Regions from separate parts of the Methylobacterium sp. Leaf87 genome, predicted to be linked through region 2. Evidence: predicted binding sites of a transcription regulator. Region 2 holds the regulator's gene; the other holds the start of a gene.
What was found. The regulator HrcA, encoded in region 2, represses chaperone genes, less so after heat shock. The targets are predictions, from matches to a motif close to GTTAGCACTCNCNNNNNGNGAGTGCTAAC.
Positions count from the first base shown of each region.

Region 1: a site for HrcA is predicted at 12,984-13,012, ahead of groES (co-chaperone GroES). Genes of this name have one in related genera too.

Region 1 covers NZ_LMMI01000061.1:122,622-138,106, forward strand. The annotation lists gene ASF22_RS22355 (thymidylate synthase) at 1-283, opposite strand, end outside; gene ASF22_RS22360 (CPBP family intramembrane glutamic endopeptidase) at 374-1,183, opposite strand; gene ASF22_RS22365 (ClpXP protease specificity-enhancing factor SspB) at 1,484-2,158, shown strand; gene ASF22_RS22370 (cytochrome P450) at 2,216-3,613, opposite strand; gene fumC (class II fumarate hydratase) at 3,753-5,180, shown strand; gene ASF22_RS22380 (DUF4169 family protein) at 5,192-5,380, shown strand; gene ASF22_RS22385 (ribbon-helix-helix domain-containing protein) at 5,394-5,618, shown strand; gene ASF22_RS22390 (AraC family transcriptional regulator) at 5,624-6,382, opposite strand; gene ASF22_RS22395 (MBL fold metallo-hydrolase) at 6,474-7,442, shown strand; gene ASF22_RS22400 (heterodisulfide reductase-related iron-sulfur binding cluster) at 7,452-8,807, opposite strand; gene ASF22_RS22405 (FAD-binding protein) at 9,001-10,203, opposite strand; gene ASF22_RS22410 (polysaccharide biosynthesis C-terminal domain-containing protein) at 10,263-11,753, opposite strand; gene ASF22_RS22415 (magnesium transporter CorA family protein) at 11,857-12,867, opposite strand; gene groES (co-chaperone GroES) at 13,081-13,368, shown strand; gene groL (chaperonin GroEL) at 13,468-15,123, shown strand; gene ASF22_RS22430 (2OG-Fe(II) oxygenase) at 15,387-15,485, opposite strand, start outside.
Region 2 covers NZ_LMMI01000030.1:8,294-23,778, forward strand. The annotation lists gene ASF22_RS14565 (type I polyketide synthase) at 1-742, opposite strand, end outside; gene ASF22_RS14570 (glycosyltransferase family 2 protein) at 1,421-3,556, opposite strand; gene ASF22_RS14575 (hypothetical protein) at 3,595-4,641, opposite strand; tRNA gene ASF22_RS14580 (tRNA-Val) at 4,910-4,984, shown strand; gene ASF22_RS14585 (ABC transporter permease) at 5,512-6,132, shown strand; gene ASF22_RS14590 (hypothetical protein) at 6,944-7,255, shown strand; tRNA gene ASF22_RS14595 (tRNA-His) at 7,515-7,591, opposite strand; gene ASF22_RS14600 (chloride channel protein) at 7,770-9,635, shown strand; gene ASF22_RS14605 (MFS family transporter) at 9,664-11,022, opposite strand; gene ASF22_RS14610 (DUF1236 domain-containing protein) at 11,344-12,204, shown strand; gene hrcA (heat-inducible transcriptional repressor HrcA) at 12,298-13,356, opposite strand; gene ASF22_RS23975 (hypothetical protein) at 13,647-13,967, shown strand; gene rph (ribonuclease PH) at 14,076-14,834, shown strand; gene rdgB (RdgB/HAM1 family non-canonical purine NTP pyrophosphatase) at 14,831-15,466, shown strand.

The DNA of each region.
Region 1 (15,485 bases), on a different contig from region 2:
CGTAGACGGGACCGAGGTCGCCCTGCGCATCGGCCCACTCGTCCCAGATGGTGACGCCATTGGCCTGGAGCGCCCGCACGTTGGTGTCGCCCGTGAGGAACCACAGCAATTCGTGGATGATGGAGCGCAGGTGCAGCTGCTTCGTCGTCACCAGGGGGAAGCCGTCCGCGAGAGCGAACCGCATCTGGTGGCCGAACACCGAAAGGGTTCCGGTGCCCGTGCGGTCGTCCTTGCGGACGCCCTCGTCGAGGATGCGCTGGAGAAGCTGGTGATAGGCGTGCATCGCGGCTCCGACTGTGGTTCTCGAATAACGGGTCCCGGTCGTCGAGGCGAGATCATCCGCGCCGTCCGCGCGGATTGTCCCTAACGATCCTCATCCCTCGGGCCAGAGCACCCAGGCGATCATGGCGAGGTTGCTCCAGGCGTGGAGGAGGATGCACGGCCACAGCCGGCCGCCACGCCAGCGCAGCCAGCCGAGCATCAACGCCAGCGGCAGGAGCGAGACCGGCCGGGCGAGGCCGAAGGCGTTGACGTGCGCACCCGCGAACAGCCCGGCGGTGGTGAGGATGGTGACGACCGGACCGGCGCGGGTCAGACCGCGGGCGAAGACGAAGCCCCGCATCAGCAGTTCCTCCGCCACGGGCGCCAACACCACCACGGTGGCGAGCCACAGGACGATGCCCACGGCGAGCAGGGACGGCGACAGGGTGGCGTGGCGGGCCACCGGCGCGCCGAACATCGCCCCGGTCCCCGTGACCCAGGTGATATGGACGATGGGCCAGGCGACGAGGAGCCACCCGAAGGTCCGCCGCGGCAGGCGCGCATCGCGCGGGGCCGACAGGGCCAGGATCCGGCGCCAGTCGGGGCCGGCTGCCCAGCGGGCGGCGGCCAGGACGAGGAGGGCGAGGATGCCCTGGCGGACCGCATCGAGGGCGAGGGCCCGGACGGCGAACTGGCGCGGGCGCAGGGGACCGCGTCCGGCGGCCGAGAACGGATCGAGCCCGTCGATCCAATCGGCGCCGACCCGGACGATCACCAGGGCGATCACGCTCGCGGCGCCGAGGAGGAAGGCGACCCACAGCACCATGGTGGCGATCGCGAGCCCGGCCCGCCCGATCGCCGGCCACCGCCCGATGGCGGCCGGGTCGTCGGGTTCGGCGAGGACGCGCGGATCGGGCTTCAAAAGCGGCCTGACTCTCTCTATGTTCAGGCGACAGACGACGCGTCAGCGATGGCGCGGCGTGGTCCCCGTGTCGGAGGGGCGTTCCGACCGCGCGACGGTACCCGGCACCTTCCATCAGAACCATGGGCCTTTGGACGCATCGCATGCGGTCTGGACAGGCTCCGGGTTCCAGCGGAAGGTCGAGGCCGGACAGGCATTATCGGAGTGGCCCGGCAACGGCGCTCCGCTCGATTTTCATCCGACCCCGGTGTGCCCTTGGGCGCGCGACGGCGGCCAGGCACCGGGTATAAGCGACCGCAGATGGCAGACGATCTGATCCGTTACGATCTTCTGGTGCAGGACGCCCTGCGCGGCGTCGTGCGCAAGGTGCTCACCGACGCGGCCCGGGACGGGCTCGCGGGCGAGCATCATTTCTACGTGTCCTTCCGGACGGAAGCGCCCGGCGTGCGGATGTCGCAGCGCCTGCGCGAGAAGTACCCGCAGGACATGACCATCGTGCTCCAGCACCAGTTCTGGGATCTGGGCGTCAACGAGCACACCTTCGAGGTCGGGCTGTCGTTCTCGGGCGTGCCCGAGCGTCTGCTGGTGCCGTTCGACGCGCTCTCGGGCTTCTTCGACCCCTCCGTCCAGTTCGGCCTGAAGTTCGACCTCACCGAGGGCATGGAGGAGGCCGTCGAGGCCGTCGACGACGACGTCACACCGCTCGCCACCGGCAAGACCGCCCCGCGCGGCGCCGCTTCCGAGCCGAGCGAGCTGAAGCCCAAGGGCACGGGTTTGGCGGCCATCGGCTCCAGCGTGCCGAAGATCGGTCCCGCCACCGCGCCGGCGCAGAGCGACAAGGACGCGGACGAAGCCGACAAGCCCGCCGCCAAGCTGTCCGTCGGCAAGGCGTCCGCTTCGAAGAAGGCCGAGGGTGAGGGCACCGAGGCCAGCGCCGAGGTCGTCAGCCTCGACGCGTTCCGTAAGAAGAGCTGAACCACCGGAACACCGGCCTTTCGGAGGCCGGTGTTTTCCCCTCTGTCGGTGCCGCGTTCAGGCTCGCCGTTCCACGCCCATGCGAAGGCCATGCTCCGGCCGCAGGGTGACCCGATGCAGAGGCGTGACCGGCGGGTGATCCGCCGCCATCCGCAGGCGCACGGCCCGGACGATGTGGGCGAGGACGATCACCGCTTCCTGCACGGAGAAGCTCTGGCCGATGCACACGCGCGGCCCGGCCCCGAACGGCAGGTAGGCGAAGCGCGGGATGTCCTTGCGGGCCTCGCCAAGGAACCGATCCGGCACGAACGCGGCGGGATCGTCCCACAAGGTGCGGTGACGGTGAAGCACGTAGGGTGCCACCATCACGAGGGAGCCCCGGGGGATCTTCACCCGGCCGATACGATCCTCCGCGATGGCCTGGCGGCTGAGGAACGGCACCGGCGGGAACAGCCGCATGGTCTCCTCTATGACGGCCTTGGTGAAGGGTAGCGCCTCGGCATCGAACCCCTCGCCCGCCGGCACGGCATCGACCTCGGCCTCGATTCGCGCCCGCGCACCGTCGTCCTGTGACAGGCAGTAGAGGGCCCAGGTCAGGGCATTGGCGGTGGTTTCGTGGCCGGCCGCGATGAACGTGACGATGTTGGCCTTCACTTCGAGGTCCGTCAGGCCCTTACCGGTCTCCGGGTCCTGCGCCTTCAGCAGCAGGGTCAGGAGGTCCGCCGGCGCACGATCGGCCGCGATGAGGGCGCGGCGCTTGTCGATGAGCGCGTCCACCACCTCGGCGAAGAACCGCACGGCGGGGCGTGCCCTCAGGCGCCCGATGCGCGGCACGAAGCTCGGGATCCCGAACACGTCGAGGGGATCGATGGGCCCGACGGCTTCGAGAAACCGCGTTATCGCCCGGCCCAACGCATCCGGGTCGCTCGCGAGGCCTTGGGTGAAGATCGTCCGCTCAAGCACGTCGAGGGTGACGCGGGTCATCTCCAGGGCGGCGTCGATGGTGGTCCCGTCCCGGCGCGCGAGCCGCCGGGCGATGCGAGCGCCGGCCGCGTTCATGGGTTCGGCGAAGCCCAGCACGTGGCGGGCGGAGAAGATCGGCGCCAGGGTGCGGCGCTGAAGCTTCCACTCCTCGTCCTCCGCCGTCAGCAGGCCGTTGCCGAGGCCCGGCGCCAGCACCCGGCGCTGCAGGTCGTCCTTGCGGTAGTTGGCGGCGTTCTCGACGTAGAGATAGCGGATCAACGCGGGGTCGCTCACCACGGTGACGCGGCCCATGGCGCCCTCGCCGGCCATCACGGGCTTCTCGAAATGGTCGTCGAGCCAGGTGGTGATCGGGTTGGCCCGCGCCGCCTTCAGGAAGGCGAGGAGGCCCATGGGCCGGCGCAGGGGGCGCGGCACGGTCGGGCGGAAGCGCGCGGGGGCGTCGGGCGGGCACGGGGCGGCGGCATCCATCATCGGCGTGTCATCGATCCTCGGTCTGGGGCCGGTCGCTCGAAAAGCGTTGAGACATCCACGGCACCGTCACGCGGCACCATCGCGGTTTCGACCCGCCCGGTCTAAGTAGGGTGCGCCGCAGCCACACGAAGAGGCCACGATGTCGCCGACCGAGACGCACAGCGAAGAGACCCCCGCCACCCGCACGGAATCCGACACGTTCGGCCCCATCGAGGTTCCGGCGCATCGCTACTGGGGGGCTCAGACCCAGCGCTCGATCCAGAACTTCAAGATCGGCACCGAGCGGATGCCGGCGCCCCTCGTCCACGCGCTCGGCCTCGTCAAGCAGGCCGCCGCCCTGGTGAACCAGGATCTCGGCGGCCTCGACCCGAAGGTCGCCCAGGCCATCGCGGCGTCGGCCGCCGAGGTCGTCGCGGGCGAGCACGACCAGGAATTCCCCCTGGTGGTGTGGCAGACGGGGTCCGGCACCCAGTCCAACATGAATGCCAACGAGGTGATCGCCAGCCTCGCCAACGAGTTGCTGGGGGCTAAGCGCGGCGGCAAGTCGCCGGTGCACCCCAACGACCATTGCAACCGGGGCCAGTCGTCCAACGACGTGTTCCCCACCGCCATGCACATCGCGGTGTCGCGCGAGATCAACGACCGGCTGATGCCGGCCCTGAAGCACCTGCACGACGCCCTCGACGCCAAGGCGACGGCCTTCGCCGACATCGTCAAGATCGGCCGCACCCACCTGCAGGACGCGACGCCGGTGTCCCTCGGTCAGGAATTTTCGGGGTACGTCGCGCAGGTGGCTTTGGGCAGCGCCCGCGTCCAGGCGACCGTACCGGGCGTGCTGGCCCTGGCCCAGGGCGGCACCGCGGTCGGCACCGGCCTCAACGCGCACCCGGATTTCGCGGAGAAGTTCGCCGCCAAGGTCGCCGAGCTGACGGGCCTGCCGTTCACCTCGGCCGAGAACAAGTTCGAGGCGTTGGCCACCCACGACGCCCTGGTGTTCACCCAAGGGGCGCTGTCGGCGCTCGCCGCCGGCCTGTTCAAGATCGCGCAGGACATCCGCCTGCTGGCGTCCGGACCGCGCTCCGGCCTCGGTGAGCTGTCGCTGCCCGAGAACGAGCCCGGCTCCTCGATCATGCCTGGCAAGGTCAATCCGACCCAGTGCGAGGCGCTGACCATGGTCTGCGCCCAGGTGATCGGCAACGGCACCACCGTGAGCTTCGCCGGCAGCCAGGGCCATTTCGAGTTGAACGTGTTCAAGCCCGTCATCGCCAACGCGGTGCTGCAATCGGTCCGGCTCCTCGCCGACGCGGCCGTGAGCTTCGCCGACAATTGCGTGGTGGGCATCAAGGCCAACGAGGACCGCATCGCCGACCTCATGAGCCGGTCGCTGATGCTGGTGACGGCGCTCGCCCCCTCCATCGGCTACGACAAGGCCGCCGAGATCGCGAAGACCGCGCACAAGAACGGCACCACCCTGAAGGTGGAGGCCCTGCGACTCGGCTACGTCACGCAAGAGGAGTTCGAGCGCGTGGTGCGCCCGGAGACCATGCTGGCGCCCAGCGCCGACTGACGGGGACGCGCATGGCGGAGATCATCAACCTGCGCGACGCCCGCAAGGCGAAGGCGCGGTCCGAGAAGGAGGCGAAGGCGGCGGACAACCGCATCGCCTTCGGCCGCCCGAAGAAGGCCAGGACCCTGGCGGACGCCAAGAAGGCCATCGAGGTCTCGCGCCACGAGGGCCACAAGCTCATGGGGCCGGACTCGGAGTGAAGGGGCGCAACCCGTGACCGGCGGCATCACCAAGCGCTCGGTGATGATCGCCGGGCACCGCACCAGCGTGTCCCTGGAGGACCCGTTCTGGGACGCCCTACGGGAGATCGCAGAAGCGCGTGGCAAGTCGGTGCAGGCGCTGATCGGTGACATCGATGCGGGCCGGGACGGGCAGAACCTGTCGTCCGCGATCCGGGTGTTCGTGCTGGCGGCATTGCGTCCGTCCGCGCCCACCTGAGCCGCTCAGCGGCGAACGCCCAGGAGGCTGCGCGAGGCCGGCGCCCCGAACGTTCGGCGAAAGGCATTGGCGAAGTGGGCCTGATCGGCGAAGCCCGCCGCGTGGGCGGCGCCCGTGAAGTTCGCACCCGCCACGATGGTGGCGATGGCCCGCCGCATGCGGAGCCAGGCGCGGTAGCGCCGGAACGGCACGCCGATCTCTTGGGTGAACAGGTGCTGCAGCCGCGACGAGGACAGGCCCACGGAGCACGCCAGCGTGCCGGCCGACAGCTCGGGATGCGGGTGGGTCCCGAGGCGCGAGACGATTGCGGCGATGCGGCGGTCCAGCGTCTCGTCGGCACGCCGGAGGGAGAACCGTGCGAGATCGGCCAGCGCCGCGCCGGCCCAGGCGCAGGCTTCGCGATCCTCGTAGAGGGCCCGCAGGGCGTTGATCTCGCCGCCTGCCCCGACGCGAGCGCCCACGATGGAGCATGCGCCCCGCATTAGACCCGTCAGGGCCTGCGGCGACACCTCGGGTTCGAGGTAGAGCATCGCCAGGGGGTCGCCGCCGCAATCGAGTTCGTGCGCCAGGCCGGCCGGCACGAAGGCGGTTCGGCAGGTGATCCAGTCCGTGTCCGGGAAGCGGATCCGGAAGCGACCGTAGAGCCCCGCGAGATAGACCGGCGCGCCGTGCTGGTGGCTGGCATTGTAGGCGAGCGGCCCGGCGAAGAACGTCTGCGGGCCCTCCACGTGCCAGAGCGGGCCGAGCGTAGCAGGTTCGTTCAAGCGCCGCCCTCCGTCACGATGCTAGCCCTGCCCTGCAGCCGGCGACCCGGGAACATCCTGGCGCATTGGGCCCGGCGGGGGAATGCCCATCATGACCGATCTCACCCGCCGCAGTCTCGCGGCCGCCACCCTCGCGTTGGCGCTGCCCGGCTCCGCCACAGCGCAGGTTTGCCCGGAGGATGCCCAGTCCGTGATTCACCGGATCCGGCTCGGGCATTTCACGGTGACGACACTGCTCGATGCGAGCGCGACGATCGACGGCCCCTGGCCCATCGTCGGGGAGGATCGCCCGCAAGCCGCGGTCGAAGCCCTGATGCGGGAGAATCGCCTGCGTCCGAACCGGTTCAAGCCCGGCTTCACCCCCACCCTGGTGCAGACCGGCCGTGAAACCATCCTTTTCGATACCGGCAATGGCGCGGTCGGGTTCGTGCCCAGGCCCGCCGGCGGGCAACTCGCCCACCTTCTGGCCCGCGCCGGCCTCGCACCGGACACCATCGACGTCGTCGTGCTGACCCACTGCCACACCGACCACATCGGTGGCCTCATGGAGGACGGGCGACCGGTCTTCACGCGGGCGCGCTACGTGGTCGGTGTCACCGAAGATTCGTTCTGGCGCGACGGGTCGCGCCTATCGGCGCCGATGGAGAGCAACGAGGCCCGATCGGCCCGGGTGTTTCGCAGCCACCTGCTTCCCCTCGCCGACCGCACCCGCTTCGTGAAACCCGGCGATGCGGTGGCGCCTGGGATCACCGCCCTCGCGGCCTTCGGGCATACACCGGGACATCTCGCCTTCCATCTGGAGAGCGCCGGCCAGCGCATGCTGGTCTGGGGGGATTGCGCCCACCACGAGGTCGCGTCCCTGGCCCACCCGGAGTGGCACGCCGTCTTCGACATGGACAAGGCGCAAGGGGCCGCCACGCGCCGGCACATCTACGACATGGCCGCCACGGACGGGATCCTCGTGTCGGCCTATCACGCCGCCTTCCCGTCGCTCGGCTACGTGGTGCGGCAGGGGAGCGGCTATCGCTGGATCCCCCTCACCGACCAACTCGATCCGTGAGCCGGGGCGTCAGGCCGACGCCAGCGCCGCCGGCTTCGGGCCCCCCGTGGCCCAGTCGAGCAACTCCACCGTGTGGACGATGGGGATGGCGGTGCCCTTCCCGATCTGCGTCGCACAGCCGATGTTGCCCGTGGCGATGACGTCGGGGCGCATCCGCTCGATGTTGGCGACCTTGCGGTCCCGGAGGCGGCCGGCGATCGCGGGCTGGAGGATGTTGTAGGTGCCGGCCGAGCCGCAGCAGATATGCCCCTCGGGCACGTCCTTCACGGCGAAGCCCGCACGCTTCAGGAGGTTCTTCGGCTCCGTGCGGATGCCCTGGCCGTGCTGCATCGAGCAGGCGGAGTGGTAGGCGACCACGAGGTCGCTCTCGATGAGCGTCGGCATCAGGCCGAGACCGGCCATGTACTCGGTCACGTCCTTGGCGATCCCCGAAACCCGCGCGGCCTTCTCGGCATAGGCCGGGTCGTCGCGGAACATGAAGCCGTAATCTTTGATGGTGGTGCCGCAGCCCGACGCCGTGACCACGATGGCGTCGAGGCCTTCGCCGTCCATCTCGGCGATCCAGGCGTCGATGGTGCGTTTCGCCTGGGCATGGGACGCGTCCGCCTTGCCCATGTGGTGGGTGAGCGCGCCGCAGCAGCCCTCCCCCCTGGCCTGCACCACCTCGACGCCGTGGCGGGTCAGCAGCCGGATCGCCGCCTCGTTGAAGTCAGGCCGCAGGACGCTCTGGGCGCAGCCGCGCAGCAGCGCGACGCGGCCCGTGCGGGCCGGGGCCGTGGTGCCCTGAAGGGCGGCGCTGGCCTCCAGCGCACGGGTCTCGGCCGGAAAGGTGCCGGGTCGGTCGGTGCGGTTGCGGTTCGGCAATTCGGCCGGGGCGAGATCCAGCATGGCGGCGAGCCGGTTGCCGAGGCCGGGCACCCGCGCCACCAGGGGGCGGAACGGGCTCCCGAGCTTGGCGCCGAGCAAAGCCAGTCGGAAACGGTTGGGATAGGGCAGCACGAAGGCCAGCACCGCCCGGAGCGCCCGGTCCCCGAAGGGCCGCGTATAGGTTTCCTCGATATGCGCGCGGGCGTGATCGACGAGGTGCATGTAGTGCACGCCCGAGGGGCATGTCGTCATGCAGGACAGGCACGACAGGCAGCGGTCGATGTGCTTGACCACCTCGGGCACGGCGGGCTTGTTGCCCTCCAGCATGTCCTTGATGAGGTAGATGCGGCCACGCGGGCTGTCGAGTTCGTCGCCCAGCAGCAGGTACGTCGGGCAGGTAGCGGTGCAGAAACCGCAATGGACGCAGGTCCGCAGGATCTTTTCCGAGGCCGCCATGGCGGGATCGGCGAGCTGCGTCAGGCTGAAACTGGTCTGCACGGCGTGTTCCTGAATCCACCCATCGCGGTGCCGCTTCACACCATCGGCATGGCGGCCCCGTCGTCTTCGCCCGTACCTTAGAGCGGAACGGAGGGTCTGCCGAGCCTTTGGAACTGCTCCAAACACTGGCAGGCGGGTTCTTGATAGTCGGAACCCAAGGCCGATGCCTGCGGGTAAGAATGTCGCGGCGACGTCAGATCCCCGCGTACATCCGGCCCGGATTGAACACGCTCATTGGGTCGTGCGCCGCCTTGAGACCCGCCGTGATCCGCATCAGCGGCTCGGACAGGGGCTCGAACACCGGCACGGCGGCGCGCACGGCGTCGGGCGCGCGTACCAGGGTGGCGTGGCCGCCCTGCGCCTTCACCGCCGCCCGCACGGTCGCGGCCCCGGCATCGCCCTCGGCCGCGGTCGCGAGCCAGATTAGGCCGCCGCCCCAATCGTAGAACCACCGCGCGTCGCGCTCCGCCGCGATGGCGGCTGCCAGGGCGGGGCCGTGGGTCGCAGCCGTGGAGAGACGCCAGATGGCGGCATCCGCCGACTCGGCCAGGGGGGCGGCGTCGCGGATGCCTGTCCACAGGGCGGTGCCGGTGTCGCCCTCGACGATCTCGGGCGCACCGAAGCGCTTGAGTAGCTTCGTCAGTTCACCGAGCCGATAGGCGACCGAATCCGAAAACCCCTCGACCCGCATGGCGGTGCGGGCTTCGGGGCCGCCGATCCCGGCCGGCAGGTGGGCGGCGCCGGTGAGCTCGAAAGGCGAGCCGAGGGCGGCCGAGAGGGCGGCGACGGCCCGGTCATCGTCGAGGCCTGAGAACACCAGGGTCGACACTCGCTCCTGCACCGGCAGCACCTTGAAGGTCACCTCCGTGAGCAGCCCGAGGGTGCCCCAGGCGCCGGCCATGAGCTTCACGAGATCGAGGCCGGTGACGTTCTTCATCACCCGACCGCCGGATTTGATCTGTTCGCCGCGTCCGTTGACGAAGCGCACGCCGATGAGGCTGTCGCGGGCCGCCCCGGCATTGATCCGGCGGGGGCCGGAATTGTTCGTGGAGGCCACCGCGCCGAAGGTCGGCGTGCCGTGCGTCCCCATCAGGCCGCGATGGTCCATGGGCTCGAAGGGCAGCATCTGGCCGCGCCCGGCGAGCAGGGCCTGCACCTCGGCGAGCGGTGTGCCGGCGAGCGCCGAGACCACCATCTCGGCCGGTTCGTAGAGGGTGATGCCCGACAATCCGGCGGTGGACAGCGTCGCCTCGTCCTCGGATGCGGGATTCCCGGCCGGGCGGCCGATCCCCGCCTTGGTGCCGCCGCCGACGAGGCGCAGGCGCTCCGCCCGGTCGGCGGCCGCGCGGACGATGTCCGCCGCCGCATCCGCGTCGTGAGGCTCGTATGACCGCATCGTTTCCCGCCCTGGCCGGGCGGCGTGCCCGGTCCGTCTTCGTGTTTTGTGGTCCGATCCTAATGATAATCGTTCGCGATTGCATCCGGTCCGGTGCGTCCGGTCCCCGCCTTCGACGGCCTTGCGCGCCGCGCCGCCAGGCGGGCTGCGATGAGGGTGCGCAGGCCGGCGATGTCCAGGACCCAGGTGAACCCTCCCATGATGAGGAAGCCGAGGGTCAGGCTGACCGCGAGGGCCCGCACGGGCTCGAGATGGCGCAGGGGTACGAGGCACAGGGCCATGGCCGCACAGGCGATACCGGCCATCAGGAGATCGCGCCACGGCAGGCGCAGGCGCTGCGGCCCCGTGAGCGCCCGGAGCGCCAGGAACCCGGTGGCGGCGGCGAGACCCGCCGTCTGCGCCGCCGCGATGCCTTCCGGTCCCATGAGCGGCGGCAGCAGCCACAGGCCGAGGGCGTCGACGGCGAGGCCCACCAGGGCGGCGGCGATCACCGGCAGGGTCCTGCGGCGGATCTGGAAGATCGGATTGAGGGCGAAGTTCATCATGGCGAGGCAGAAGAAGCCCGGGATCATCAGCCCGGCATAGCTCGCGAATGGGCCGCGATAGGCCTCCGGCACCACCAGGGCCTGGAGGGCGGGAAGGATCGCCCAGAACCCGACGGCGCAGGGCAGCAGCAGGGCGACCACCACGCCGACATTGCGCCCGACCTGGGCCTCGGCGGCCGCGCGGCCCTCCTCCTCCTCGACGCGCACGGCGAGCTGGAACAGCAGGAGGTCGAGGGCGGTGCCCAGCGTGCCGATGCTGCGCGTGGTGACGTCGGCCGCGAGGGCGAAGTAGCCGGCCTCGGCCAGCCCGGCCTGGGCCGCGATGGTGCCGCGATTGAGGAACGGCAGCAGCTGATAGATGGCGTTGGCGGCGATCAAGGGCAGGCCGTAGGCGAGGAACAGCCGCCAGGTCTCGGCGAGGCGCACGCGCAGGCGCGGGCTCACGGGATCGCGCATGGGCCGCCATAGGATCGCGGCGGCGAGGAACTGGCTCAGGCCCGCCGCGGCGAGCACCCAGGCCGGCTGGGGCAGGAGCCACGCCGTGCCGGCCATGAGCACGAAGGCCAAGGCGTTTTTGATCGCCACCAGCCGGAAATAGAGGCCACCGTCGAAGCGGGCGCGGGCGAGCGCCGCGTGGTAGTCGAACACTCCGATCCCGAAGGCGGCCACGCCCGCGCCCGCCGTGATGGCCGCGCGGCTCTCGGGCCCCGCCTCCATGCCGAATCCGGCGCAGACCAGGGCGGCGGCGAGGAGCCCGGCGCCGAGTACGGCGTAGGCCCGGTCGAGACCCTGGCGGATCCACGGCTCCTGATCGCGGACGCGGGCCGAGTAGAATCGCGTCGCCGACAGGCGCAGCCACTCGAACAGCACCGTGTTGGCCACGATGGCGCCGGCGGTGGCCAGCGCGAACAGACCGAAATCCGCCGGGCCCAGCAGCTTCGCGATGAGCAGGCCGAGCACGAAGTTCAGCCCGGCGTTGAGGACGAAGGCGCAGATCACGGCCATGGCGGGAACGGGCAGCCTTGCGCCGAGCGGGGCGCTCGCGCCTTTGGCTGGACCCTAAGCGGAGGTGCGCAAAGAATCCGTCAACCGCCCGGCGTGACGATCCTCAGAACCACCCCCGCATGCGGAAGAACACGATCGGCACGAGGGCGCTGAGAACCACGAGGGCGAGGCCGTAGGGATAGCCGTAGGCCCAATCGAGTTCGGGCATGTGCTTGAAATTCATGCCGTAGAGTGAGGTCACGAGGGTCGGCGGAATGCCCACGACCGAGACCACGGTCAGCACCCGGAAGGTGTTGTTCTGCTCCATGTTGATGAGGCCGAGGGTGGCGTCGAGGAGGAACTGGACGTTCTCCGATTGACGGATCTCGAACTCGTCGAGGGAGGCGATGTCCCGTCGCACGGCCTCGAAGCGCGGTACCTGCTCGGCGCCGAGCAGATGCTCGCACTCGTTGGCGACGAAGGGGACGATGCGTTCGAGACCCAGCAGGCTGGACCGGATCTTGCCGAGCGCCTTGCCGCGCCGGCCGATGCCGCGCAGGATCCGGCGGAGCGCCAGATCGCGCCGTCGCGGCGTCTGGGTCTTGAGCTTGTCGTCGCTGGCGGGCGCGCCGCCCCGCACGTCGAAGTCGAAGATCCGGGTCGAGAGGGCATCGAGATCGGCGCCCATGTCCTCCAGGGAATCGGCGAGGCTGTCGACCAACTCCTCCATGAGCAGGAGGAAAATCTCCGTGCTCGTGGTGGACGGGCCGTCGCCCTCGGCGATGCGCTTCTTCACCTCCGCGAACGCGCGCAGATCGTGGAACCGCACGGTGACGAGGTGGTCCTTGGTCAGGACGAACCCCAGGGGCTTCAACAACGAATCGACCTTGTCGAAGGTGATCATCGGCGTCGACAGCGAGAAGCCGTTCTTGAGACGCCGCAGCCGGCTCGAATTCTCCACCTCGCTGAGGGCTTTTCGCGATGGGACGCGGATGCCCGTCGCGTCCTCGATGCGCTGCGCCTCCTCGGCACTCGGGTCGTCGAGGTCGATCCACACCGTGGCGGCAGGCATCGGTCCGGCGCCGTCGGTGGCGGGGGACCCGACCGCACCCTGTGGTCCATGAAGGCTGATCATCGGGGATGATTGGTCCGTGGCGGAGCGGATCGAGAGAGAATTGCCGTCGCGCAACCGTCGTGCCGACCTGCGACAGTCTTGACTCACGCAAGGCATGCGCCTACCTCCGCGGCATCGTTGGCACTCACCGATCGAGAGTGCTAACGGCCTGGGTTGAGCGCGCTGCCGCGCCGCATCAACGCCATCCATGAATTTAGAGCAAGAGGGCAGCTCATGAAGTTCCGTCCGCTGCACGACCGTGTCGTCGTTCGCCGTATCGAAGGCGAAGAGAAGACCAAGGGGGGCATCATCATCCCCGACACCGCCAAGGAGAAGCCGCAAGAGGGCGAGATCGTCGCCGTCGGCCCCGGCGCCCGCGACGAGGCCGGCCGCATCAATCCCCTCGACGTCAAGGCCGGCGATCGCGTGCTGTTCGGCAAGTGGTCCGGCACCGAGGTCAAGATCGACGGTCAGGATCTCCTGATCATGAAGGAATCCGACATCATGGGCGTCGTCGCCTGAACGGCGATCTGCCCTCTTCCTTCGTCTCCCTACCCGAGCCCTTTGAGCGCGCTTCAACTCTGAGCGCCTCGGGGCTTCCCACCGCATGAGGATTTGAACATGGCAGCGAAAGAAGTCCGTTTCGGCTCCGACGCCCGCGAGAAGATGCTGCGCGGCGTCGATATCCTGGCCGACGCAGTGAAGGTGACCCTCGGCCCCAAGGGTCGTAACGTCGTCATCGAGAAGAGCTTCGGCGCGCCGCGCATCACCAAGGACGGCGTCACCGTCGCCAAGGAGATCGAGCTTTCCGACAAGTTCGAGAACATGGGCGCCCAGATGGTGCGCGAAGTGGCCTCGAAGACCAACGACATCGCGGGCGACGGCACCACCACCGCCACCGTCCTGGCCCAGGCCATCGTCCGGGAAGGCGCCAAGTACGTCGCCGCCGGCATGAACCCGATGGACCTCAAGCGCGGCATCGACCTCGCGACGAAGGCCGCCGTCGAGGACATCACGAGCCGCGCCAAGAAGGTCGCCTCGTCCGAGGAAGTCGCCCAGGTCGGCACCATCTCGGCCAATGGCGACAAGGAAATCGGCGAGATGATCGCCCATGCCATGCAGAAGGTCGGCAACGAGGGTGTCATCACCGTCGAGGAGGCCAAGACCGCCGAGACCGAGCTCGACGTCGTCGAGGGCATGCAGTTCGACCGCGGCTACCTCTCCCCGTACTTCATCACCAACGCGGAGAAGATGGTCGCCGAGCTCGAGGACCCCTACATCCTCATCCACGAGAAGAAGCTCTCGTCGCTCCAGGCGATGCTGCCGGTGCTCGAGGCCGTGGTGCAGACGGGCAAGCCCCTCGTCATCATCGCCGAGGACATCGAGGGCGAGGCGCTCGCCACCCTCGTGGTGAACAAGCTGCGCGGCGGCCTCAAGGTCGCGGCCGTCAAGGCTCCGGGCTTCGGCGATCGCCGCAAGGCCATGCTCGAGGACATCGCGATCCTGACCCAGGGTCAGATGATCGCCGAGGACCTCGGCATCAAGCTCGAGAACGTCACCCTGCCGATGCTCGGCCGCGCCAAGCGCATCCGCATCGAGAAGGAGACCACCACGATCATCGACGGTCTCGGCGAGAAGTCGGACATCGAGGCCCGCGTCGCCCAGATCAAGGCGCAGATCGAGGAGACCACCTCGGACTACGACCGTGAGAAGCTCCAGGAGCGTCTGGCCAAGCTCGCCGGCGGCGTCGCGGTCATCCGCGTCGGCGGCGCGACCGAGGTCGAGGTCAAGGAGAAGAAGGACCGCGTCGACGACGCGCTCAACGCCACCCGCGCTGCGGTGGAAGAGGGCATCGTCCCCGGCGGCGGCACCGCCCTCCTCCGCGCCCGCGAGGCCGTCCGCGCCCTCAAGAGCGACAACCCGGACGTCCAGGCCGGCATCAAGATCGTGCTGAAGGCCCTCGAGGCGCCGATCCGTCAGATCGCCGCCAACTCCGGCGTCGAAGGCTCCATCGTAGTCGGCAAGATCACCGACAACACCTCTTCGATCACCTACGGCTTCAACGCCCAGACCGAAGAGTACGTGGACATGATCCAGGCCGGCATCGTCGACCCGGCCAAGGTCGTGCGGACCGCCCTGCAGGATGCCTCCTCCATCGCCGGCCTGCTGGTGACCACGGAAGCCATGATCGCCGATGCTCCGAAGAAGGACAGCGCCGGCGGCGGTATGCCGGGCGGCGGCGGCATGGGCGGCGGCATGGGCGGCATGGACTTCTAAAAGTCCGAGCCTTTTGAGCCGAACTTGATAGAGGGGGTCGCCGAGAGGCGGCCCCTTTTTCGTGGCCGAGAGCGTGGGACACACCCTTGGCAGTCTCGGGCGTCGCCACTCCGCCCCCACGCTGGGAGCATGGTGATCGCGGGGCGACGTCGGCTGTCGTATCGCCGATCCCCCCCTACCCATGAAAATGGCCCGGATCGCCCTGAAGCGGTCCGAGCCAGGAAGACGATGTCCGATGCGACCGGTGTCCGGCCGCCCGGGTTTCAGCGCCCGAAGATGCCCTTCAGGAACTGCGCCGTCCGGTTGCGCTTCTTCTTGCGCTCGAGTTCGGCCGCGTCCTTGACCCAGGCGACTTGTACCAC
Region 2 (15,485 bases):
GCAGCACGAGGACCACGCCGCCCTCGGAGCGGACATAGCCGTCGGCCTGGGCCGAGAACGCGCTGCACAGGCCGCGGCGCGACAGCATCTGGGCGTTGGAGAAGCAGATGAAGTTGAACGGGCTCGCCAGCAGGTTGACGCCGGCCACCACGGCCGTGTCGATCCGGCCGCTGGCGATGGCGGCCACCGCCGCGTCGAGGGCGACGAGTGACGACGAGCAGGCGGTGTCGACGGTGAAGCTCGGGCCCTTGAGGTCGTAGATGTACGAGATGCGGTTCGACAGGATCGAGAGGGTGTTGCCGGTGGCCGCGTAGGCGTCACCCGAGGCGGTGTCGAGGATGCGCAGGTTGCCGTAATCCAGCGACGAGGCGCCCACGAACACGCCGATGGGGGTGCCGGCCACGGCGGAGGGACGCAGGCCCGCATCCTCCAGGGCTTCCCAGGTCAGTTCGAGCAGGAGCCGCTGCTGCGGGTCCATCTGCTCGGCCTCGCGCGGCGAGATGCCGAACACGCCCGGATCGAACGACCAGATCTCGTCGAGGATGCCCGCCGACCAGGTGTAGCTCTTGCCGCGCTCCTGGGCGCGGGGATGGCCGAACCGGCTGAGCGACCAGCGATCCTCGGGGATCTGGCCCACGGCGCAGCGGGCTTCCGTCAGGAGCTGCCACAGACCCTCGACGTTCGAGGCTCCCGGGAGGCGGCAGGCACGACCGATGATCGCGATGTCTGTACGTTGAGTCACGTTCGATTCGCACACGCTCTTGAACGGGGAACGAGACCGGCCTCGAAAAGAGGCCGGGCAATCCGTCCGATCCTTAGTATGGCACCAGGGCGGTGTCCAACACGGGGAAGAAGGGACGGGCGAGGCTTGGCGCGACGAAAAAACATCCTGTCGCGCATCATGATGCGTGGCCCGCCTGCTCCGAACGGAGACCGGTGGCGGGACCGGAAATCGAACGGATCAGGCGTTGCGGATCAGCGGTCGCGACCCTGGCGGCCCCGACAAGAGAGCTTCGCCCCCCCTCATCGCGGTGCCCTGCATGCGGTCCGGAATCGACTGACGAGGATGGGCCATGGGGTTCCCGGCTGCCTTCGTGGATCGGATCGGGGACGCGTGATCCTTATGCCCGTGATCCTCGATCCCGACGGGCGGGACACAGGACTTTTGGGCGGTGCCGCTTTCACGGTTGCGGGCGTGCTTATCATCCCGACTTCGAGCAATTCCAAGGCAATCGTGTCACCGGGAGGACACACACCAGCGGGATCACGGCCTCCGTCGGGGATCCGGGATGGTGCAGCGCGCCAGTTCGCGTCGAATTGTCACCGCAGCGCAACATCGCCCTTGGCGTGTGGCTTTGGCGCCTGACCTCGTGTGACCTGGCGCCGGGCGGCACCGGGGCCCGGACGCATCGGTCCGGTCTCACAGGCGGAAATGCGCCGCCGTGCGGGACAGGTTGGGATTGTAGTACGGGTCGGCCCGAAGCTGCGGCTCCCAGCGCGCCTGCATCACCCGCATCTCGGCCTCGAACCGGGTGCGCTTCTCCGGCGTGTCCTCGGGTCCCCGGCTCTTCGATTCGTGGTGGACGAGGCGGGCGTACGGCGTCCACAGGTTGCGGTAGCCGGCCTCGCGCAGGCGCAGGCACAGGTCGACGTCGTTGAAGGCGACGGCCAAGTGCGCGGCATCGAAGCCGCCGACCCGCGCGAACGCCTCGGCCCGCACGGCGAGGCACGCCCCGGTGACGGCGGAGACCTCCTGGGTCAGGACCATGCGGGCGAAGTAGCCCGGCTCCTCCCCCGGCAGGCCGGGATGGCTGTGCCCGGCGACCCCGCCGATGCCGAGCACGATGCCGCCGTGCTGCAGGGTGCCGTCCGGATAGAGCAGCTTGGCGCCGACCGCGCCGACGCTCGGATCGAGGGCGAGGGAGACCATCTCGGCGAGCCAGCCGGGCTCGACGATCTCGACGTCGTTGTTGAGGAACAGCAGCACCGCGCCGGTCGCGGCCGCGGCCCCCCGGTTCGACAGGTCGGAGAAGTTGAACGGGCCCGGCACGGGCAGGATTCGCAGGCGCGCCTCCTCGGCATAGGACGCGAACAGGGCATCCGTCGCCGGCTCGCGGCTGTCGTTGTCCACGACCACCACCTCGATGTCCGGGTAGTCGGTCGCACCGAACAGGCCGCGCAGGACCGTCCCCAGGAGCTCGGCCCGGTCGCGGGTGGGGATGATGACGGAGACGCGCGGAGCCGGGTGGGGCAGGGGCCGCACGAGCCGGTTGAAACCCAGCGGCCCGCGTTCGGCACGGGCGCCGAAGGGCGCGGCCACCTCCGCGAGCGCGCGCAGACGGGCGGTCTCGGCCTGCGCCAGGGCACGGTCGGAGAAGGTGCCGGAGCCCCCGGCAGCACGCCAGTGATAGAGCACCTTCGGGATGTGACGTACGCGCGCGGGCGCGAGCCCCTGCGTCAGGCGCAGGAGCAGGTCATGGTCCTGGCTGCCCTCGAAGCCCGGACGCAGGCCGCCGAGCGCCCGCACCGCGGCGGTGCGCACCACCGCGAGGTGATTGATGTAGTTCTGCCCGTAGAGCAGCTCACGGTCGAAGCCGGATTTGAAGTGCGGCTCGAACCGGCGCCCACGTCCGTCGATCTTGTCCTCGTCGCTGTAGATCAGCACGAGGTCGGGGTCGGCGCGGATGGCCGCACCCACATGGAACAGGGCGGTCTCGGCGAGCACGTCGTCGTGGTCGAGGAAGGCCACGTAGGCGCCGCGCGCCAGGGCGAGGGCCTCGTTGGTGGCCCGCGCGATATGGCCGTTCACGGCCCGCCGCGTCACGCGGATGCGGGAATCGGCGGCGGCGTGGGCCGCGAGGATCCGGACGATCGCCGGATCGGTGGAGGCATCGTCGGCGACGCAGAGTTCCCAATGGGGCGAGAGCTGTGCCCGGACCGAGCGCAGGGCCGCTTCCAGCACCGCGGGCGCGGGATCGTGGACCGGCATCAGGACGGAGATCAGGGGCGGGTCGACCCAGGCGGCGGCCTCGGCGCGCAGGCGGGCCCGCTCGGGGGCGGTCAGGGTGTCGAAGCGGCGGATCCAGGCGCCGTACCCTGTGCCGCGACGCTGTCCGAGGGCGGCGGAGAGCAGGCCGCGCCCGCGCACCTTGAGGCCAAGGGCGCGCCAATAGACGGCACGAACGGTGAGGCGGGGCGCCCGCAGCACGGCACGGGCCACGAGGGCGAGGCGCCCGCGCCGGTGGATCGCCACATCCACGAGGGCGAAGGGTCGGCCCGGCGCCAGGGGGGAGAGGACTAGGGCGCGGATTGCCTCGGGCAGGCGTCCCGTCCAGGCGAACCGGTCGCCGCCCAAGGCCTCCTCCTGCAGGACCGCGCCGTGTCGGCCTTCGCACAGGACGGTCACGAGCAGGCGAGCGATCCCGCCGCTGCCGGCATCGCGGAACCGGATCGTCACCCAGGCGCCGTCGAGGCCCGCCCCGGTGAGGTCGAGGCGCGAGCCGCCGCCATCGGCCGTGAAGGCACGGATTCCGCCCGGCAGGCGGGCCGACGGCATCGCGCCCGGATGATCGCGCCCCGGGTCCCCGCCCATGCTCAGACGGTCCAGCCCTTGGCGACGGCGTCGCGCACGGCGTCCGCCATGGCGACGTCGAACACGAGCATGTCCTGGGCCGCCCGCAGGCCGCGCAGGCGTGCCGCCAGTGCCAAAACGGTCTCGGGGATCGGCTCGGGCTCGGGCACGACGGCCTCGACCCCGAGGCGATCGAACACCGTGGTGGCGAAGGCCTCGTAGAATTCGCGGTGGCCGACGACGTTGACGCGGGCCAGGATCTCGATGGCGACGATGGAATTGCCCGGGGTCATCCGATCGTTGGGCAGCTTGGTGCCGAACTGGCGAGCCAGGGGATTGTACAGCAGGTGATACGCCCCCTCGGGCATCATCTTGAAGAAGCGCTTGAGGCTCTTCGGGTCGTCGAAGTCGTAATCGCCGGTGAAATCCGCCGCCTCGGCGAGACCGCCGAGGCGCCAGGCCTGGGCCGGATCGGCCGCGACGGCGGCCCGCGCCTTCAGCCACAGCATCCGCGTCGCCATCTCGGTGTAGGGGTCGTGGATCAGGGCGGTGGTGATGAAATCGTCGCTGGCGAAGAAGCCCTCGTAGCGCGGGACGATGATGGCGCCGGACACGAAGGACGAGGCCAGCCAAGGGCTCTCGAACAGCACCCGCAGCACTTCGTCGGACAGGCGCCCGACTCCGAGGTAGCTCTGCTGGAACCGGTCGAACAGAGCCGCGGGGATGCGGGTCTCCGGCACGATGCTGGTGTCGACGAGCAGGACCTTGCCCGTCCGGAGCCCATCCTGGCGGATGCGCCGGTAGATCAGGACGTTGGTGTCGGTGTCGTAGATCTCGACGCGCCGCGCCTCGGCCAGCCCCGGCACATCCTCGGGGGTGAGCCGGAAGACGCAGTGCCCGGTGGAGTGCCAGCCGTTGGCCCGGATGCCGTCATCCGTGATCGTGGCCGGGATCTCGGCGACGCGCCGGCCCTCCACGGCGACGAAGACGCGGCTGATGGCCAGGGGGTTGTCCGGGACCACCCAGAACCTGATCTCGGCACCCAGGTCGTGATCGACGTAGAACCGCATTCCTCACCGTTGCTCGATGGCCTGGAGCCGTGCCCGATCCGCTCGGATCGCGCCTCCGGCTCCTTGTCCCTGCCGTGGTACTCGCCGCTCGCCCGACGCCGCCTCCCTCGGGGAGGCCGCCGCACGGGCCGGCCCCGGCCCTTAGCGTACTTTGAGGATCGGCGCAGGAAAATGGATCATGGTCCGTGATCGGAGCGCGCCTTTGCGCTTGCGCCCCCCAAAACCAGAAGCTATAGCCCCCCTCACCGGCGGCGAACGCAGCCGGTGAGGGCGCTTAGCTCAGCGGTAGAGCACTACCTTGACATGGTAGGGGTCACAGGTTCGAACCCTGTAGTGCCCACCATCTCACCTCCTGGCGACACGGGGATTTCCCTGGCCAAAGGCGAGTTGGTGACGAGGGATCGCAGGTTCAGCGAACCTGTCTGCGGGGAAGACCGGACCTAGACCGGTTTCTCACCTGAACTCATCCCACGACGACATCGAAGTCTTTGGATTTGCGGCCGTATCGAGCCGGCCTGCGGCCGCGGCTGCGTCGGTCATTGCAACGCCCGCCGTCTGGCAGAAGCACGAAACGCGCTGTTCCCTATGCACCTTCGCACACCGACCGCGCCGAAGCGTCGGGGGAGCGCGACTGCGCATTTTTGACCAGATCTCCCGCTAGGCGCGACGCACGCCACACCGCCCGAGACCCACCCCATGGTCACCTTCAAAGCAAAGACGCATGTCGCGCGAAGCGATTGGGAGGTCTACGCACACGTCATTCATGCACTGATGCTCCGCGACATGCGGACCCGGTTCGGCGCCTCGTATTGGGGCTACGTCGTCGTCATCCTGTGGCCCGTCGCGCACATCTTCCTGATCGTCGGCCTCATGGCCTTTCGCGGCATGCCGTCGCCTCTGGGCGACAGCGTGATCCTGTTCATCGCAACCGGTGCCGTTCCGGCCCTGGTGTTTCAATACACGTCCCGCGAGGCGATGAAGGCGATCGTCTCCAGCAAACCCCTGACCTATTATCCGCAGGTAAAGCTCTTCGATCTGATCGTCGCGCGATTCATCGTCGAGGCGGTCAAAGGATTCACCGGCCTCATCCTGATTTTCTTCATCCTGGTTTGCTTCGGCGTGGATCCGATTCCGGACGAGCCGATCATGGCGGTCGGCGGATACTGTGCCGCCCTGCTCCTCGGTCTCGGCATTGGGGCGATCAATGTCGGAATCCTGTCGTTCTTTCCCGGATGGCAGATCGGATACATCCTCGTCACGATCACGTTCTACCTGACGTCCGGTGTTTATTTCCTGCCGCAATTCATGCCGCCACAGATCTACGAGATCATGAAATGGAACCCGATGGTGCAGATCATCGAGTGGGTCCGCCTCGGATACTATACGCAACTCGGCGTGAACGTTGATTACCTCTACGTTCTGGGGATGGGATTCGGAACGTTGACCCTCGGACTCATCATGGAGCGAACGCTGGTTCGCCGCTTGGCGTAAGGCAACGGCCCTCCTCCCTTCCCGCGTGCGGGCAACGCAGCCCCCGGCGCCTTTCTGGCCCGGGGCCTTCTCGCAGGAGCACCCCTTCACCTTTCCGCCGCTCCGGCTCGGCCCGACCGGGCGTCACTGTGGAGCGAGGGCGGGGCCACTCCGCGACGCCGCGAGCAAGGGCCGGCCCTGATCCCGCGGCCATCCGACGACCACCGGCGTCGGGCCACAGGGAGGGAAGCCAACCCCGCGCCCACCGCCTGCTGCAGCCGAATCTCCGACGATGGGGGAGATCCCTTGCCCTGCGAAGCTCGATACGTCGAAGCCTGGTCCCGTCGCTTGGCCGGTGCCGTCCAACCCGAAGCCAGCGCCCACACGGGTTTATACTAACATAGATTAGCTCATCATTCGAATACGAAGGTTGTCTTTGCGCTATACAGGATCCGTTAAAACGAAATCAAGCACATCAATGTAGTTATCGGCAATCGAGATCGATTTCCGCAGCGATTTTCGCGCGAGGGCCCATGTCCTACAAATAAACCTGAAGCTGTTTGCCGAGTTTTTTGATAACCAAATATTCCTCTACCGCAAAGAGAGAAAAATACCGCCACCAAGCCATAGGATCGATCCATTGAATTCAATTAAATTCTGACATCGAGAATTTCATCGTCGGATGCGCCACGAAACCAAGTAACCGATGGGAAATCGTAAAAAATTCCTTGCCAAATCATCCGCACGACGCTTACAAATCATTGCCAACCGCCAAGTCTCCATCCCTTTGGGCTGAAAGACATTCGCCAGCCCTCTCGGTCCAGGGGTGACAATGCTCGCGTCGCACGAACTGGGAATGCTTTCCAACGAGCCGAATGCTGATCCTTCGCCGGACAGCAGATCGGACCAGGGCGTCGAGAGGCAGATCGAACAGCGCGGCTCCGTATCGCAGCCCCGCCCCTCGGCCGGGCGGGCCTACCGGGCCATCTTGCTGGCGGCCGATGGACGGATCGCGACGCTCTCCCGGCTCGACGCCCAGGACGATGCGGAAGCCCTCGTCCGGGCGGCCGGGATGGTCGATGGACATGCCGTCGAGTTGTGGGACGGCAGCCGCTTCATCGCGCATTTCCCGTCGGTGGATTAGCAGGCGCGCTGGCATACGAAGGCCGGCGCGTCGAAGGGCGGCTGCGCGAGTGGAAAGCCCCTTCGATCGCCCCAACGCTTGGCCCTGCGCGACGTCGGCCGGGCGCCAAGCTCCTGAACTCGCTCCGGCCGCATCCGCACGGGGCTCGATCCGCCGGATCGGGCACGATGCGCGGCGCGCTCCGCTCCACCATGCCCAGCCACAGCAACGCAGAAGGGGCTGGCCTGAGCCAACCCCTTGCAAACGTTAGGCAATTCTATGGTACCACCGCCCCGGCTCGAACGGGGGACCCCCAGATCCACAATCTGGTGCTCTAACCAACTGAGCTACGGCGGCACTGAGGGGGCTGTATCGCGAGCCGAAGCGCTTTTCAAGCGCCGGCTGCGCATCGGGGCGAGGAGAATGTGTGGAGAGGGCCGCCGAGGCACCGCGCGGGAAACCGATCGACGCCCGGGCGTGGCCCTCTTAAACCGGAGCCATTCCCCTCGATCGACCCGTTCGGCCCCCCGCGATGATGACGCCACGCCCCATCCTCACCCGTGTGCCGGCCCGGGCTCGCCTGTTGGCCCGGGCTCGCCTGCTGGCGAAAGTCCCCGCACGCGCGCGTGCGGCGGTGCGGGGCAGCGAGATCGGTCTCGTCGCCCTGGCGGGCCTCGCCGGCTGCGTCGCGGGCGCGGCGGTGGCCGCCATGCAGGGGGCGACGCAGGTCCTGCGCGCGTGGCTCTACGGCCTGCCGCCCGGAATGCGTCTGAGCGCGAGCCACGACGTGCCGGCCCTGACCCTGCTCCTCGTCCCGGCGGCGGGCGGCCTCGTGCTCGGCCTCCTCGCCCATACCATTACCCGGGCCATCGCCCGGCGGCACGGACGGCGCCCGCACGCAGTCGTCGATCCCATCGAGGCCAATGCGCTCCACGGCGGGCGGATGTCGGTACGCGGCTCGGGGCTCGTCGCCCTGCAGAACATGATCTCGAACGGGTCGGGGGCCTCAGTCGGCCTCGAAGCCGGCTATACCCAGATCTGCGCCAGCCTCGCGGCACGCTTCGGAGCGTCGTTCGAGCTGCGCCGGAGCGACCAGCGCACCCTCGTCGGCTGCGGGGCGGCCGCCGCCATCGCGGCAGCCTTCGGGGCGCCGCTCACGGGGGCGTTCTACGCCTTCGAACTCATCATCGGCACCTACGCCATCGCCACCCTGACGCCCGTGGTGGTGGCGGCCCTGTGCGGCAGCGTCGTCGCCCGCGCCCTGGTGGACCAACCGGCGCTGGTCACCGTCGACGGCCTCGACGCTCTCACCAGCACGGCGATCACCGGCGCCGACACCGTGCCGGTCCTGGGCCTCGGCCTCGTCTGCGCCGGCCTCGGCATCGTGATCATGCGCGGCGTCACCCTGGTGGAGGCCGGCATCCGTGCGAGCCGGATCCCCGCCCCGCTGGCCCCCGCCTTCGGTGGGCTCTGCGTCGGCGCCCTGGCGGTCGCGGTCTCGCCGCAGGTTCTCTCGGGCGGGCACGGGGCCCTGCACCTGCATCTCGGCGCGCACGGGGCGGGCATGGGTCTCGGGGGCCTCGCGCTCCTGTTCGCCGCCAAGGCGACGGCGTCGGCCCTTTCCATCGGCGCGGGGTTTCGCGGCGGCCTGTTCTTCGCCTCGCTGTTCCTCGGGGCGCTCGTCGGGGAGATCTTTTCGGGGGCGATGCCCGGCTTGGCCGCCTTCGCGCCGACGCCGCTCGCCTACGCGGTGGTCGGCATGAGCGCGCTCGCCGTCGCGGTCATCGGCGGCCCGCTCACCATGACGTTCCTGGCCCTGGAACTGACGGGCAGCTTCCCCATCACCGGCCTCGTCCTCGTGGCGGTGATCGCCTCCTCGCTCGCCGTGCGAAAAACCTTCGGCTACTCCTTCGCCACCTGGCGCTTCCACCTGCGCGGCGAGAGCATCCGCAGCGCCCACGACGTCGGCTGGATCCGCACCCTGACCGTGGACACCCTGATGCGCCGCGAGGTCGTCACCGTGCCGGTCTCCCTACCGCTGACGGCCTTTCTCACGGACCATCCCCTCGGATCGCCCTCGCGGGTCGTGGCGGTGGATGGCGAAGGTCGCTACGCCGGCATCGTCCGGGTGCCGGAGGCCCACGCCGCCGCCCGGGACGCCGATGGCCCGCCGCCCGGCCTCGCCGACCTCCTGCGTCACGCCGACGACGTCCTGACGCCCGGCATGAACGCCAAGGCCGCGGCCGCCGCCTTCGACCGCACGGAGAGCGAGGCGCTCGCCGTCGTCGACGGGCCGGAGACCCGCCGCGTCGTCGGCCTCCTCACCGAAAGCCACACCCTCAAGCGCTACGCCGAAGAACTCGATCGGCAGCGCCGGGCGATGCTGGGCGAGACGGCGTGAGCGTCACGGCGCCCACGCCCGCCCGAGGTCAGGCGTGGACCACGCGCCCCTTCGCCCCCAAGGCCTCCTCGACGGTGCCGTCGCCGTCGAGATAACCGTGACGTTTGGGGTTCGGCATGATCAGCGAGGCCACGAAGGCGATCCCGAGCATCACGGTGACGTACCAGAAGAACGAACTCTCCGAGCCGATCTGCTTCAGGTAGAGCGCCACCATCTCGGCGGTGCCGCCGAACAGGGAATTGGCGATGGCGTAGGACAGGCCCACGCCCAGCGCCCGCACCTGGGTCGGAAACAGCTCCGCCTTCACGATACCGGAGATGCCTGTGTAGAAGCTGATCACGGTCAAGCCGATCATGATCAGGGCGAAGGACAGGACCGGGTTGGTGGTGCTGCCGATGGTGGTCATCAGGGGCACCACCATGAGGGTGCCGAGTCCGCTGTAGAGCAGCATGTTGGCCTTGCGGCCGATCTTGTCCGAGAGCCAGCCGAAGAACGGCTGAATGATCATGTAGACCAACAGCGCGGCGGTGGAGATCTGCGAAGCGGTGATCTTGTCGATATGCGCCGTGTTGAACAGGTACTTCGGCATGTAGGTGGTGAAGGTGTAGAAGCTCAGGGAGCCGCCGGCCGTGTAGGCCAGCACCACGCAGAACGCGCGCCAATGCTTGAACAGGGCCGCGAAGGTGCCGGATTCCTTCGAGCTCATGTCCGCCTTGGTGGCGGTCTCGGTCAGCGACGAGCGCAGGTACAGGGCGACCACGGCGGCGAGCGCCCCGATCACGAAGGGAATGCGCCAGCCCCAGGCGGTGAGCTGCTGGGCGGTGAGCACGCTCTGCAGGACGATCAGCACGAGGGAGGCCAGGAGCTGGCCGCCGATGAGGGTGACGTACTGGAACGAGGCGAAGAACCCGCGCCGGCCCTTGATGGCGATCTCGCTCATGTAGGTGGCGCTGGTGCCGTACTCGCCGCCCACCGACAGGCCCTGGATCATCCGGGCCAGGAGCAGCAGGGCCGGGGCGAGGTGGCCGACGCTCGCGTAGGTCGGCAGCACGGCGATCATCAGCGAACCGGCGCACATCATCAGCACCGAAATCATCATCGAGGTCTTGCGGCCGAGGCGGTCGGCGAGGCGCCCGAACAGCCACCCGCCGATGGGCCGCATGAAGAAGCCAACGGCAAAGACGGCCGCCGATTTCAGGAGCTGACTGGTGTCGTCGCCCTCGGGGAAGAACACCGGCGCGAAGTACAGGGCGAAGAAGGCGTAGCAGTAGAAGTCGAACCACTCGACGAGGTTGCCCGACGAGGATGCGACGATGGCCTTGATCCGGCGGCGGTTGTCCGCCGCCTCATCGAGCCTCGGCGTCATGATTCCGGCACCGTCCGACATGCGCGTCTCCCCCTGTTTTATTTGGGATGTTGTTGAATTGGCTCATTATTTTTTTAGCATGGTCCCGCCCGGGCCTGCTGTGCGGCGACGTTAAGCTCCGCGGAAAAATTCGCAAGAGCACCGGCGGATGCCAAAATGACCGCAGGCAACGCGGCCGTGGAAGATCTGCGCTCAAGCTTTCATTCGGCCTCTCGCGCCCAAATGAAAGTCCCCGCGCAAGTCGATCCGGGGAAAATGCGGAACGGTTTCTGGGACGTCCTCGTTGCGGCTGCGCATCGGCGCCGAACGGCGCTGTCCATCGACGGGGCGGGAAACAAAACCATGAGCAAACTCTTTCGGAGCACGGTCGCGGCCGCGGCCCTGGTCATCGGCGCGACGGCGGCCTTCGGTCAGGGCGGCCCGGGTGGCGGCGCGGCCGGCGGTGCGGCCGGTGGTGGCAGCGCCGGCATCGGTGCGGGCGGCGGAGCCGGGGGTGGCGCAGGGGGCGGACGCGGCGGTGCCGGTGGCCCGGGCGCCGGTGCGGCGGGTGCCGCCGGTGCCGAGCGTGGCGGCCCGGCCGGAGGAGGCGCGGGTGTGGGCGGCGGTGCCGGCGAGCGTGGTGGTGCGGCCGAACGGGGCGGTGCTGCCGAGCGCGGCAGCCCGGGGGGCGGCCCGAACCGGGGCGCGGAAGACGGCCGCGCCGGACGCGGCGAGGGTCGGACCGACCGCGACGGTCAGCCGGATCGCGGCGCTGCGACCGATCGCGGCGAGCGGGGTGACCGCGACGGTCGGGGCGACCGGGACGGCAAGGCCGACCGGGATAGTAGAACGGACCGGGACGGCAAGGCCGATCGCGGGAATCGCGATGGCCGGGGTGATCGCGGCGACCGGGGCGATCGCGGCGCACGGGGAGATCGCGGGGATCGGGGCGCGGTCCGGGGCGCCTATGGCCGCCTCGGCGCGCCGCAGCGCACGGAGTTCCGCCAGAGCGTGATCCGGCGCGGCATTCCGCGTCTCGCCGCCGGCGCCTTCGCGCTCACCGTCGGCACGGCCATCGCCCGCAGCTACACCCTCTACGACCTGCCGCCGGACATCGTCCGCATCGCGCCGGAATACGAGGATTACCGCTACGTGCTGGTGGACGACGACATCGTCATCGTCGATCCCGACACCTACGAGATCGTCGACGTGATCCGCGGCTGAGCGGCTTCATCTCGAAGACGGGGAGGGCGCGGCCGCGAGGCGGCGCCTTTTCTCGTTCAAGCGCTTGCTCTCGTTCCAGCGCTTGCTCTCGTCTCAGCGCCTGCTGCGGTCGAGCAGCCCCGAGACGACGCGGGCGGTGTAATCCACCATCGGGACGATCCGGGCGTAGTTGAGCCGCGTCGGCCCGATCACCCCCACGACGCCGACGATCTTCTGGGCCCCATCGCGAAAGGGTGCGGCGATCATCGAGGAGCCCGACAGGGAGAACAGCTTGTTCTCCGAGCCGATGAAGATGCGGACCCCCTCGCCGCCTTCGGCCCGGGACAGGAGTTCGATGACGTCCTTCTGGGTCTCGAGGTCGTTGAACAGCAGGCGGATGCGCTCGAGATCCTCGACGGCCCGCAGGTCGTCCAGGAGATTGGCCTGACCGCGCACGATGAGCTGGCGCGCGTCGGACGGGCCGACGGAGACGGCGAGGCCGGCATCGACGAGGCGCTCGGTGATGACGTCGAGTTCGCGCTTCATCGCCTGGCGGCCGGATTCGATCTCGGCCCGCAGGGTCCCGAGTGTGCGCCCCTGGAGGCGGGCGTTGAGGTAGTTCGAGGCCTCCTGCAGGGCGCTCGCGGGCAGGCCGGGCGGCAGGTCGAGGAGGCGGTTCTCCACCGAGCCGTCGTCGGAGACGAGGACCACCAGGGCGCGGGCCGGGTCGAGGCGCACGAACTCGATGTGCTTCAGGTGCACGTTGGTCTTCGTGGTCAGCACCACGCCGGCACCGCGCGAGATGCCCGACAGCAGGGTCGAGGCCTCGGCCAGCGCGCTCTCGAAGGTGTGGCCGGAGGCCGCCGCCCGCATCTGCGCCTCGATCCGCGCCTGCTCGTCCTGGCCGACATCGCCGAGTTCGAGCATGGCATCGACGAAGAAACGCAGGCCCTGCTCCGTCGGCAGCCGCCCGGCCGAGGCGTGGGGCGCGAAGATGAGCCCGGAATGCTCCAGATCCGCCATCACGTTGCGGATGGAGGCCGGCGACAGGGTCATGGGCAGGATGCGCGCGAGGTTGCGCGATCCCATCGGCTCGCCGGTGGTGAGGTAGCTCTCCACGATCTGCCGGAAGATCTCGCGCGCCCGCTCGTTGGGCGCGGCGAGGACATGCATCGGCTGGGATGCGGAGAAGGGGCGGGCGGGCTCGGTCACGACGGTTTTCCTGGGCCACGATTGTGTCCGCGCGGGGGCCCTCGCACAAGGCGGCGGCGCGCGTTCGCATCGGAACGCGGGCTGCGGCGGGGCAGGGCACGCTTCATCCGCCCTTCAGGAACGATGGGCCAAAAGAAAAACCGCGCTTCGATGAAGCCGTCCGGGCCCATCGTGCGTTCCACACCGCTCACCTGTCCGGCCAAGCTCGAAGTCCGTGCAAGGCCGGCCCCGCGTGGCGTCAGGAGTCCCATATGCGCAACACATCCCGTTCCGGTCTGATCCGGTCCCTGGCCATCGTGCTGGCCATGATCGGCGCCATGTTCGTCGCCGCGCCCCAAGGCGCCCAGGCGGCCCCCGCCATGGTCTCGACGGAGGTCGCCGGCCCGGCCGCCGCCCTCACGGAGGTCCAGTACGGCGGCTATGGCCGTCATCACCGTCATCACCACCGCCATTACGGCCACCGCCGCCACTTCGGCCATCATTTCGGCCATCACCGGGGTCGCCATTACGGCCGTCACTTCGGTCATCACCGCGGTCACCACCACGGCTACGGCCGTCGTCACTTCTACTGAGAGACGTTCGGAGGGGCGCCCGGTGGGCGCCCTTTTCGGTCGGGGCGTTGCCGCAGCCGCGCCCGGCGCCTAAGAGCCGCGTCCTGACACTCAACCGGGAGAGCGGCGATGCGGCCCTCGAAGCGCGCCAACGACGATCTGCGCACCGTCACCCTCGAGCGCGCCGTGGCCCGCTACGCCGAGGGGTCCTGCCTCGTCACCTTCGGCGAGACCAAGGTGCTGTGCACCGCCTCCCTGGAAGAGCGCGGGCCGCCCTGGCTGCGCGGCTCCGGCAAGGGCTGGATCACGGCCGAGTATTCCATGCTGCCGCGCGCCACCCACGAGCGCACCCGGCGCGAAGTGAATTCGGGGAAGCCGTCGGGCCGCACCCAGGAGATCCAGCGCCTCATCGGCCGGAGTCTCAGGGCCGTCACCAACCTGCCGGCCATGGGTGAGCGCCAGATCACCGTCGATTGCGACGTGATCCAGGCCGATGGCGGCACCCGCACGGCCGCCATCACGGGCGCCTGGGTGGCGCTGCACGATTGTTTCGCCTGGATGCGCGCCCGCTCGATCATCTCCGTCGATCCCCTGCGCGATCACGTGGCGGCGGTGTCCTGCGGCATCGTCAAGGGCGTGCCCGTGCTCGACCTCGACTACGCCGAGGATTCGGGGGCGGAGACCGACGCCAACTTCGTGGTCACCGGCTCGGGCGGCCTCGTCGAGGTCCAGGGCACCGCCGAGGGCAAGCCGTTCTCGGAAGAGGAGCTCATGGCGCTCCTGCGCCTGGCCAAGGGCGGCACCGAGCGCCTCGTCGCTCTCCAGAAAGACACCATCGCGCGCGAACCCGCCGACAAGCGCGTCACGGACAAGAAGGCCTCCGCATGAGCCAGCACCGCATCCTCTCGGGCCGGGTCGTCGTCGCGACCCACAATGCCGGCAAGCTCGTGGAGATGCGCGAATTGCTGGCGCCCTTCGGGATCGCGGCGGTCTCGGCCGGCGAGCTCGGCCTGCCCGAACCGGACGAGACCGGCACCATGTTCTCGGAGAATGCCGCCATCAAGGCGCACGCGGCGGCCCAGGCCTCCGGCCTGCCGGCCTTCGCCGACGATTCCGGCCTGTGCGTGAACGCCCTCGACGGGGCGCCGGGCCTGTTCTCCGCCCGCTGGGCCGGGGAGTCGAAGGATTTTGGCGGCGCCATGGCGCGGGTCGCGGCCGAGATGGAGAAGCGTGGCGACACCACGCGGCGGGCGCACTTCGTCTCCGCCCTCGTCGTCGCCTGGCCCGACGGCCACACCGAGACCTTCGAGGGCCGGGTGTTCGGGCAGATCGTGTCCCCGCGCGGCACCAGCGGATTCGGTTACGATCCCCTGTTCCTGCCCGACGGCCACGACCGGACGTTCGGGGAGATTTCTTCGGAAGAAAAGCACGGCGTCGATTGGCAAACGGGCGACGCCCTTTCCCACCGGGCGCGGGCCTTCGTGCTCCTGGCCCGGGCCTGCCTGCGGCGGCCAATCTAAGCCTGCCTGCGGCGCCCGG